Regions from separate parts of the Nonomuraea sp. NPDC046570 genome, predicted to be linked through region 2. Evidence: riboswitches for the same ligand, from Rfam matches in the RefSeq annotation. Region 2 holds a riboswitch; the other holds the start of a gene.
What was found. Region 2 has a riboswitch for cyclic di-AMP ahead of ABZ911_RS27060 (C40 family peptidase). Riboswitches for the same ligand answer to the same signal wherever they lie in the genome.
Positions count from the first base shown of each region.

Region 1: linked by a shared signal. The riboswitch ahead of ABZ911_RS26035 (serine hydrolase) and the one ahead of ABZ911_RS27060 (C40 family peptidase) in region 2 are both predicted to bind cyclic di-AMP.

Region 1 is NZ_JBEYZF010000018.1:26,138-31,051, reverse strand. It holds gene ABZ911_RS26050 (NAD(P)-dependent oxidoreductase) at 1-723, shown strand, start outside; gene ABZ911_RS26045 (IclR family transcriptional regulator) at 720-1,496, shown strand; gene ABZ911_RS26040 (hypothetical protein) at 1,493-2,401, shown strand; cyclic di-AMP (ydaO/yuaA leader) riboswitch at 2,557-2,697, shown strand; gene ABZ911_RS26035 (serine hydrolase) at 2,709-3,626, shown strand; gene ABZ911_RS26030 (ABC transporter ATP-binding protein) at 3,740-4,914, opposite strand, start outside.
Region 2 is NZ_JBEYZF010000019.1:64,485-69,398, forward strand. It holds gene ABZ911_RS27045 (hypothetical protein) at 1-185, shown strand, start outside; gene ABZ911_RS27050 (branched-chain amino acid aminotransferase) at 216-1,313, opposite strand; gene ABZ911_RS27055 (3-isopropylmalate dehydrogenase) at 1,557-2,606, opposite strand; cyclic di-AMP (ydaO/yuaA leader) riboswitch at 2,705-2,857, shown strand; gene ABZ911_RS27060 (C40 family peptidase) at 3,040-3,444, shown strand; gene ABZ911_RS27065 (ROK family protein) at 3,570-4,475, shown strand; gene serA (phosphoglycerate dehydrogenase) at 4,860-4,914, opposite strand, start outside.

The DNA.
Region 1 (4,914 bases), on a different contig from region 2:
GAGGAACGGCACGCGCACCTCGGGCGACTGGTCGAAGCCGACCTCAGGCAACTGGACGAGATCCGTGAAGCGTTCGACGGCGTCGACACCGTCCTCCATCTCGGCGGTGAACGCCGCCCCTGGGCGACATGGTCCAGCCTGCTGCCGGCGAACATCATGGGGACGTACAACGTGATCGCCGCGGCCGTGGCATCGGCCTGCCGGAGAGTCGTCTACGCATCCTCCGTCCACGCCGTCTCCGGCTACCCGCCGGGCTCGGGTGTCACCGAGGACGACCCAGTCCACCCAGGGGATCTGTACGGTGTCACGAAGGCCTTCGGTGAGGCGCTCGGCAGCTTCGTCGCCAGCACCGAACAACTGTCGTTCGTCGCGCTCCGCATCGGCGCGTTCCAGGATCCGCAGGTCATCGACGCTCCCGGCACCGGTTGGATGCTGCAGGACTACACCGCACCGACCGACCTGTACCGCCTGATCGACGCCGTGATCGACGCCGAACCCCTGCGCTTCGAGATCTACAACGCGGTGAGCGGGAACACCTTCACACGCCTGCCGATGGACAAAGCCCGCGAAGACTTCGGCTACGTGCCCGACTACGATTCGTTCCAGCTGTCGACCCCGTTCCGTGAGGCCATCCGCGCGGTGGGCGGGGTCGCCGACCGCGCGATGGAGTCGGGGATGCGCGAGGAGATCGAATCCTCGACCCGCCGAAGGGAGATCGTGTGACGGAGGAGGCTCGCTACCGAGCACTGGCGCGCGGGTTGCGGATCCTGGAAGCCGTCGCGGACGGCCGCGGAGGCTTGACCGTGACCGAACTTGCCGAGCTCACAGGAACGGACAAGAGCTCCGTCTCCCGGCTCGTCGCCACGCTCGTCGACCTGGGCTTCCTCGCCCGCCTCGACAACAGGCGCGTCGTCCTGACCGGCCGGGTTCTGAGCCTCGCGAAAGGGTTCCAGAAGCAGTACAACCTGAGCGAGATCGCCCGGCCGTACCTCCAAGAACTCTGCGATGTGGTCGGTGAGACCGTGATCCTCACGATCCGCCAAGGCGACTACACGGTCAGCATCGAGCAGATCGATCCGGAGCAACCGTTCCGGATGGTCCCGCACATCGGGAACCTCGCCCCGTTACACGCAACCGCCGCAGGCCGCGCCATCCTCTTCGCCCTTCCGGTCGTCGAACAGCACCGCATCCTCGACGATCTCCGCGACGCCCCGGTCGAGCATCCCGAAGTCCGGCTCGACCGCGAGAGCTGGGCACGCGAGTTGGAGCTCGCCCGAACGCGAGGGTTCGTCTGGATCCCGCGAACCGACGACGTAGAACGCGTCGCAGCGCTCGCCCAGGACCGGAACGGCCTCCCGCTCGCGGCCGTGTCCATCTACGGCCCGAAGTACCGCATGCAGAACCGCGTCACCGAGCTCGGACGCGAAGCGCGCGCGACCGCGGCGAAGATGTCACGCGCGGCATACGGGATCCGCGCACGCGAGCACAGCCGGTGACCGCTACTGAACCCGCCACCATCGCGTGGGGCGGCACTCGCGCCACCATCGATCCCATCGGCGCCACCCTCACCGGGCTCCGGCTCGGCGACGAGTCGATCCTGGCGGGCCCCGGCCGGGTCGCGCCGGAATTGGGCCACCACGGCGCGGTCCTCACCCCCTGGCCCAACCGCCTCGCCAACGGCAGGTACGAGTTCGCGGGGCGCGCCTATCAACTCCCTATCAACGATCCGGCGTACGGCCACGCCCTGCACGGCCTCGCGTTCGACCAGCTGTGGGCGCTGGAGCGCCGGAGCGCATCGTCCGTCTCGTTCGGCCGCGTCGTAGGAGGGGTCGACGGGTATCCGTTCCTTGTGCGCGTGACCGTCACCTACACGGTCACGGCCACGGGTTTGCGCTGCGACGCGGCGTGGGTCAACATCGGCGATCAGATCGCTCCGTTCGGCATCGGGTTCCACCCCTACTTCAGACCGGGACCGTCGCCGCTGACGGATTGGATCCTGAAGCTCACCGCGCCAAGCTACCTCGAGACCGACCCGCTCTCGGCTCTCCCCACCCGGCGGCGTCTCGTGGACAACTCCGGGTTCGATTTTCGAGAGGGCCGCGCGCTCGGTCCAGATCGGTTCAGCGTTGCGTACGCGGTGGCTCCCACAGAGGATGCAGGAGACATCACACTCTCCGATCCGGCCGGTTTGACCCTCACGATCCGCACCTCCCCAGCATTCCGCTGGATCCAGGTGTTCTCAGGCGACCTCCCAAGCAAGCACCTCACCCGAACTGGTGTCGGGATCGAACCACAGACCTGCCCGCCGAACGCGTTGGCGACGGGAACGGATCTGATTGTCCTCCAACCCGGCGAGTCCGGCTCGGCAGCATGGTCTGTGGATGGAGCGCCCTCGGACTGATTCACAGGCTCTCAGGCCGTCATCAGTGACTCTTCGCCATTTGCACGATTTATACCATTTTGGTACTTTTCGGGCATTGTGCTGCGAACCATCGACACGTTCGTTGCCATTTCATTGCCCGGACCGCGCGTCGCCTGAGGCCACCACCGCAGGACGACACTCGGCCGCCGAGTCCGTATCCACGGAGCCGGGGACCCACTTCCCCTGGGGTGAATCGGACGCAGCTCAGCTGCGCCGTAGGGCACTTCCCAGCCCGAACCCGTCAGCTAACCCGGTAGGCGGCATGGAAGCAAGGAGCAACCCCTTCATGCCCACGCATCTCAAGAACCGGCTGAGCCACGCGCTGCTCGGCGTCGTCATCACCGCAGGCGCCGTCACCTCCGTCGCCACTCCCGCACAGGCCACCCCCCAAGCAGGCTCCGTCGTTTCGCCGGACTCCCGTTCCCACGTTCCAGCCGTCGCCCCGGACGCCCCAGCGGTGCTCGGCCGTGCGGCCCACCTGATCGACGCCAAGACCGGCAAGGTCCACTTCAGCAAGAAGGCCGACCTCCGCACCCCCGTGGCCAGCATCACCAAGGTGATGACCGCCTACACCGTGCTGAAGGAAGCCAAGCCTGCGGACGTGGTCGAGGTCACCTCTGCGGATGTGCGCTACGCCTCGAAGGGTGGCGCCTCGGTGGCGGACCTGCGCGCCGGCGACCGGCTGACTGTGGAGACCCTGCTGCATGCCCTGCTGCTGCCCTCCGGCGCGGACGCCGCCCACGCGCTGGCCCGCGCGTACGGCCCCGGCGTCGACGCGTTCACGGCGAAGATGAACGCCAACGCCCGCGAGCTCGGCATGAAGGACACGCTGTACGTCAACGCCGACGGGATGCCCGCCAAGGGCGGCGGCTACTCCACCGCACGTGACCAGGTGCGGCTCGCCCAGGCTGCGCTGGACAACAAGACGATCAGGAAGGTCAGCTCCACCCAGTACCATTCGGTCCCCGCGACGGCGGAGCACAGCGCCTACTCCTGGCGGAACACGAATCGCCTTCTCCGCACCCCGGGCGCCGTCGGCCTGAAGACCGGCTACACGCGTGCCGCGGGCTACACCCTCGCCTTCGCCGCCGATGGTGACGGCCGTCGGCTGGTCGGCGTGATTCTCGGAGAGACCAGCTCCAGCCGCCGCTTCGAAACGGCTCAGGCGCTCCTCGACTGGGCGGCGACCAGCAGGCAGCCCTGACATGTGAACGGCATGCGCCGGGCCGGAATCCTTCGCTCACTGGCCGGGCCGGGTGATGACGGTTTATGTCCGGGGCGGGGTTCTGATCCCGCGAACCGGCCCCCAGCATTCTTCTAGGACACCCCCTGATAACCGCTGGCCTGCAGGGTGAACAGTCTCGCGTACTCCCCCGCCGCCGCCATGAGCGCCTCGTGCGTCCCGCTCTCGATGATCTTCCCGTCGGACAGGACCACGACGAGGTCGGCGTCCCTGACCGCGCTCAGGCGGTGGGAGATGAGCAGGCTCGTCCTGCCCTCTCGGTGCCCGCGGAGGTCGTGGTGGATGGCGTGTTCGGCCTCGGCGTCGAGGCCCGAGCTCGGTTCGTCGAGGATGAGCAGATCGCGGTCGTTCCTGACGAAGGCGCGGGCCAGTGCGAGGCGCTGCCACTGTCCGCCCGACAGCACCACCCCTTGGGTGTCCTTGTCCGAGCCGTCGAGGTTGTCGAAGAAACGCCTGCTGAGCAGGGTGTCGTAGCCTCGCGGCAGCGCCGAGAGCAGCTCGTGGACCCCGGCACGGGCGGCGGCGGCCTTGATGCGGGTGTCCTGGCCGAGCGTGTCGACGTCGCCCACCGCGATGTTCTCGGCTGCGGTGAAGTCGTAGGCGACGAAGTCCTGGAACACCGCGGCCAGCCGGACCCGCAGTTCGGCGGGGTCGGCGTCACGCAGGTCCACGCCGTCCCAGAGCACCGCGCCGCGCTGCGGGTCGTAGAACCGGCACAGGAGCTTGACCAGGGTGGACTTGCCCGCACCGTTCAGGCCGACCAGCGCCACGGACGTCCCGTACGGAATGAAGAGGTCGACGCCCCGCAACACCCAGGGGTGCTCGTCGCTGTAGCGGAACCAGACGTCGCGCAGTTCCACGCCCGCGCGGAGCGGGGACAGGGGCAGGGGCGCCGGCCGTACGGGCAGGTCGGGCTCCGCCCGCAGCAGGTCCAGGTAGTGGCCGAAGATGAGCAGGGCCTGGTGCAGCCGCGAGAACTGGGCCACCCCGCCGGACAGCGAGGTCTGCACCCCGGCCACAGCGGCGACGAACACCGCCACGTCGCCGACGGTCAGCCGGCCCCCTGCCGCGGCGACCACCGCCCACACCAGCCCGGCGCAGCCGATCGCCGCGCCGAGCAGGGCGAGCAGGCCGTGCCCTGTCAGCGCCTTGCGATCAAGGGCCCGCTCCGACTCGTGCACCGCGCGGACCTCGGTCAGCAACCGTCCCCGCAGGAACGACCCGAGCCCGAACAGTCGCACCTCCTTCG
Region 2 (4,914 bases):
TGCGGCGATTCACCGACGACGATGTGGACAATCTGACCGCGCTCGACGCTGGCCCCGAGGTGAGGCACTACCTCACCGCGGGGCGGCCGACTTCCCAGGAGAAGGTGCGGGACGAGGTGCTGCCCAGGATCTGTGCGAAGGAGGAGGCCCGCGCAGGTGGTGAGTCTGGGCGGGCCTGGGGTTAAGAATGGCTGATGCGGATCAGCTCGGCGGTCCTAGCTGATCTTGTGGATCCAGCTCTGCGGGTCGGGGCGGGAGCCGAACTGGATGCCCATGAGTTCCTCGCGGACCTTGAGGGTCACCGGGCCGGGGGTGCCGTCGCCGATGGTCCAGGCGCGGTCGGCGCCCTTGACCGTGCCGACCGGCGTGACCACCGCGGCGGTGCCGCAGGCGAAGACCTCGGTCAGCTCGCCGGAGGCGCACCCCGCCTGCCACTCCTCGATCGAGATGCGGCCCTCCTCGGCCTTCAGGCCCAGGTCGGCGGCCATGCTGAGGATGGAGTCACGGGTGATGCCGGGCAGCAGCGTACCGGTCAGCGCGGGGGTGAACAGCTTGTCGCCGAAGACGAAGAACAGGTTCATCCCGCCCATCTCCTCGACGTACCTGTGCTCGTTGGAGTCGAGCCAGACCACCTGGTCGCAGCCCTGTTCCACGGCCTGGCGCTGGGCGACGAACGCCCCGGCGTAGTTGCCGCCGCACTTGGCGGCGCCGGTGCCGCCGGGGGCGGCGCGGGTGTACTCGGTGGACAGCCACACCGAGACCGGCTGGACGCCCCCGGAGAAGTAGGAGGCGGCCGGCGAGGCGATGACCATGAACTTGTACGACTTCGACGGGTAGTTCACGCCCAGCCCGACCTGGGTGGCGATGATGAACGGACGCAGGTAGAGGCTGTGGCCCTCGGTCGTGGGCACCCACTCGCGGTCGGTCTGCACGAGCAGTTCGAGGGCCTCGACGAAAGTCTCCTCGGGCAGCTCGGGCATGGCCATGCGCGCACAGGAGGCGTTGAAGCGGGCCGCGTTCGCGTACGGACGGAATGTCACGATCGAGCCGCTGCCCTGACGGTAGGCCTTGAGGCCTTCGAACAGCTCCTGCGCGTAGTGGAAGACCGAGGTCGCCGGGTCGAGGCTGAGCGGGCCGTACGGCATGAGCCGCGCGTCGTGCCAGCCGACCCCGTCGGTGTAGTCGATCGAGATCATGTGGTCGGTGAAGACCTGCCCGAACCCGGGGTTCGCCAGTACCTGCTCTCGCTCTGCCACGGAACGAGCATGGTCGGAGAGCTGCACGTCGAAGCTGAGCTTCTGAGCGGTGGTCATGACGGAGATCCTTCTCTTTTCGCGAGGCGTACCCTGAGTCCATTCTGCGTCGGACCGGGTAACGGGAACTTACTGCATCTATAGGACGATTGTTTGGTTGCCGGGCACGAAGAAACGCCTGGCAGCTCTCGCAGGCCGCCAGGCGCTGGTGGATCGGGCGGCTACGAGCGCGCCGGATCCGGAACGTGATGGGTGCGGACCCGGCCTAAAGGCGCCAGGGCCGTCGTGTGCGAGGCACGGCGGTCAGGCGCCGCCGGCTACTCGCGCGGTGATGTCGTCGCCGACCTCGTGGGTGGTGCGGCCGGCCCGTCCGGCCAGGCGCTCGACGATGTCGTCGGCCACCGCCTGCTCGACGCGGGCGGCCTCGGCCCGCAGCCCGAGGTGGTCGAGGAGCATGGCGACCGACAGGATGGTGGCGGTCGGGTCGGCCTTGCCCTGGCCCGCGATGTCGGGCGCGCTACCGTGCACCGGCTCGAACATGCTGGGCGCGGTGCGGTCGGGGTTGACGTTGCCGCTCGCGGCCAGGCCGATACCGCCGGCGATGGCCGCGCCGATGTCGGTGATGATGTCGCCGAACAGGTTGTCGGTGACGATCACGTCGAACCGCTCGGGCTGGTTGACGAAGAACATCGAGGCCGCGTCGATGTGGCAGTAGTCGGTCGTGACCTCGGGGAACTCCTCGGCCACGCGGTTGACGGTGCGCTGCCAGAGGTCACCGGCGAAGGTCAGCACGTTGGTCTTGTGGACGAGCGTGAGCTTCTTGCGCGGGCGCGACTGCGCCTTGGCGAAGGCGTAGCGGACCACGCGCTCCACGCCGTACGCGGTGTTCACCGAGTCCTGGGTGGCGACCTCGTGCGGGGTGCCGCGACGCAGCACACCGCCCGCGCCCGCGTACGGGCCCTCGGTGCCCTCGCGGACGACGATCATGTCGATGTCCTCGGGGCGGGTGTCGGCCAGCGGGGTCTCCACGCCGGGGAAGAGCTTGACCGGGCGCAGGTTGACGTAGTGGTCGAGCTCGAAACGGATGCGCAGCAGCAGGTCGCGCTCGAGGACGCCGGGCGGGACGCTCGGGTCGCCGACGGCGCCGAGCAGGATCGCGTCGTAGCCGCGCAGCTCCTGCAGCGTCTCGTCGGGCAGCGTCTCGCCGGTGCGGTGGTAGCGGGCCGCGCCGAGGTCGTAGTGCGTGCTCTCGACCTTCAGCCCGACCGCGTCGAGGACCTTCAGGCCCTCCGCGACGACCTCGGTGCCGATCCCGTCTCCCGGGATCACTGCCAGACGAATGTTGCGCTCCATGGCGGTACCCTACCGGCCCGTCTCGGCCACCGAACACACCATCTCACTTTCCGGACAGCGCGTTGTGGGTGATTTGCCACCTTTTGACCCTTTCGTTAGAGTCCGACAGGCCTAATCCGCGCAGCCTTCGCGCGGAGCCGGGGACCCACATTTCGGGAACTTTCCCTCGGGGCGAATCGGCTCCCCAGCCGTAGGGCGGCTTCCACGCCCGAGCCCGACAGCTCACCCGGCAGGCCGCCTTGGAAGGTAAGGGATCACCCTGTCTCGCATCGCCGCCACCGCCCTGCTCGGTGGCCTCCTGGGAACCGCGCTCGCCTCCCCCGCGAGCGCCACCGCGGAACCCCCCTCCGTCACCCTGAACGGACCGAAGGTCAAAGAGATCCAGGAAAGCAAGACCCCCACACCCGCCTGGAAGACCGCACTGAAATTCGCCATGGCCAAACGCGGCATCCCCTACGTGTACGGCGGAGCCGCGGACAGCGGCTACGACTGCTCGGGCCTGATGCTGCGGGCCTACGAACGGGCGGGCATCGACCTGCCGCGCACGGCCGCACAGCAGTACTCCGCCTTCGACCGGAAGATCGGCTGGGACGATCTCAAGCCCGGCGACCTGGTCTTCTTCAGCGGACTCGGGCATGTGGGGATGATCTCCAAGCCCGGGCACATGGTGCACGCCCCTCGTACCGGGGACGTGGTCAAGGAGGAGAAGCTGAGCGCCTGGCGCCGCCAGGCGTTCGTCGGCGCGGTCCGCCCCGACCCGAAGGGCGTCCAACTCTGGGCCGACCAACTCGAACGCCGAAAGGAGCCCGCTCCCGCCATGCTCCAGGCCACCCTCTAGGCACGACCCTCGGCATACTGGTTGATCCAGTCGATCACGAACGGCAGGCTGCCGAACGTGGACTCCCCCGTCCGCCCACGGTCTCCGCCGTGGCGATCGATTCCCCGCACGAGAGGGTGACGCCAGTGAGCCGAGTGATCGGCATCGACGTCGGTGGTACCAAGATCGCGGTCGGCCTGTCCGGCGGACCGGGTCCCGAGCCTGCGGCGAAGGTGCGGCTGCCGAGCGGCGAGGACGCGCTGGCCCGCGCCCTCGCCGCGGCCCGCCGCCTCGACGGCGCGCCCGCCGCCGTGGGCTTCTCCACCTGCGGCGTGATCAAGGACGGGCGGGTACGGCTCTCGCCCAACGTCCCCGGCTGGGACGGCCTCGAACTGCCCCGGCTGCTCCGCGAGGAGTACGGCGCGATCCCCGTGGCCATCGACAACGACGTGAACGCGGCGGCGGCGGCCGAACTCCGCTGGGGCGCGCTGCGCGGCGTCTCGCAGGGCGTCTACGTGAACCTGGGCACCGGTCTGGCGGCGGCGCTGGTGATCGGCGGCCAGGTGGTGCCGGGAGCGCACGGGGCGGCGGGCGAGATCGGTTACCTGGTGGACACGCCAGAGGAGCCCGCGTTCGCCGAGGGCCGGGCGCCGCTGGAGGAACGCCTCTCGGGCAGCGGCCTGGCCGCCCGCGGCTCCGCCCTCCTGCGCCGCGAGGTCACCACCGCCGACCTGTTCGCACAGGCATCGGCCGGGGAGCGACGCCCGGAGGGAGATCTCCCGGAAGGCGCGGTGCGGGAGATGATGGACGAGGCGGTGGGCGCGCTGGGCGTGTGCGTGGCGAACCTGTGCGTGGTGCTCGACCCTGAGCGGGTGGTGATCGGCGGTGGCATGATGCGCGCGGCCGACTACCTCCTGCCGCGCGTGACGGCCGTGGTGCGCCGGGTCGTGCCGTTCCCGCCCGAGATCAGGCCCGCGAGGTTCGCCGACGACGCGCCGCTGATGGGCGCGCTCGCCCTCGGACACGCCGCCCTGTGCTCGGGAGCCCGTTAAGAAGGTCCAGGCTCAGCGGGCGGGGGTGCCGCCGTTGTCGCGGCGGTCGAGGGCGAACTGGATGGCCTCGGCGGCCTCGTCGTCGGTCTCGTCGGGAGCGTTCCAGGGATACATCTCGTACATGGTGAAGTCTCGTCTCGTGCGCGAAGTGCCGATGGTCGCCTGCGGGGCGGCGGCATGGTGGCCTGCCTGCCCTGCCAGGGATCGCGCTCGGGGGTGGGTGAGCGCACGGACCGCCGGGATCGTCCGAACCGGGTCCTGTCCTTCACGGTACCCGGCGACCTGTGTGCTGTCTCCTTGGACGTCCTATTATCTCGCATCGTGAGACGAAAACGGCTGCCGCCCGGACATGGGCGGCAGCCGTACGAGGGCGGGCCGGGGCTTTTAGTCGGTGAGGTCCACCGAGCGGCCGCTGTCGGCGCCGATCTCGTTCACGATC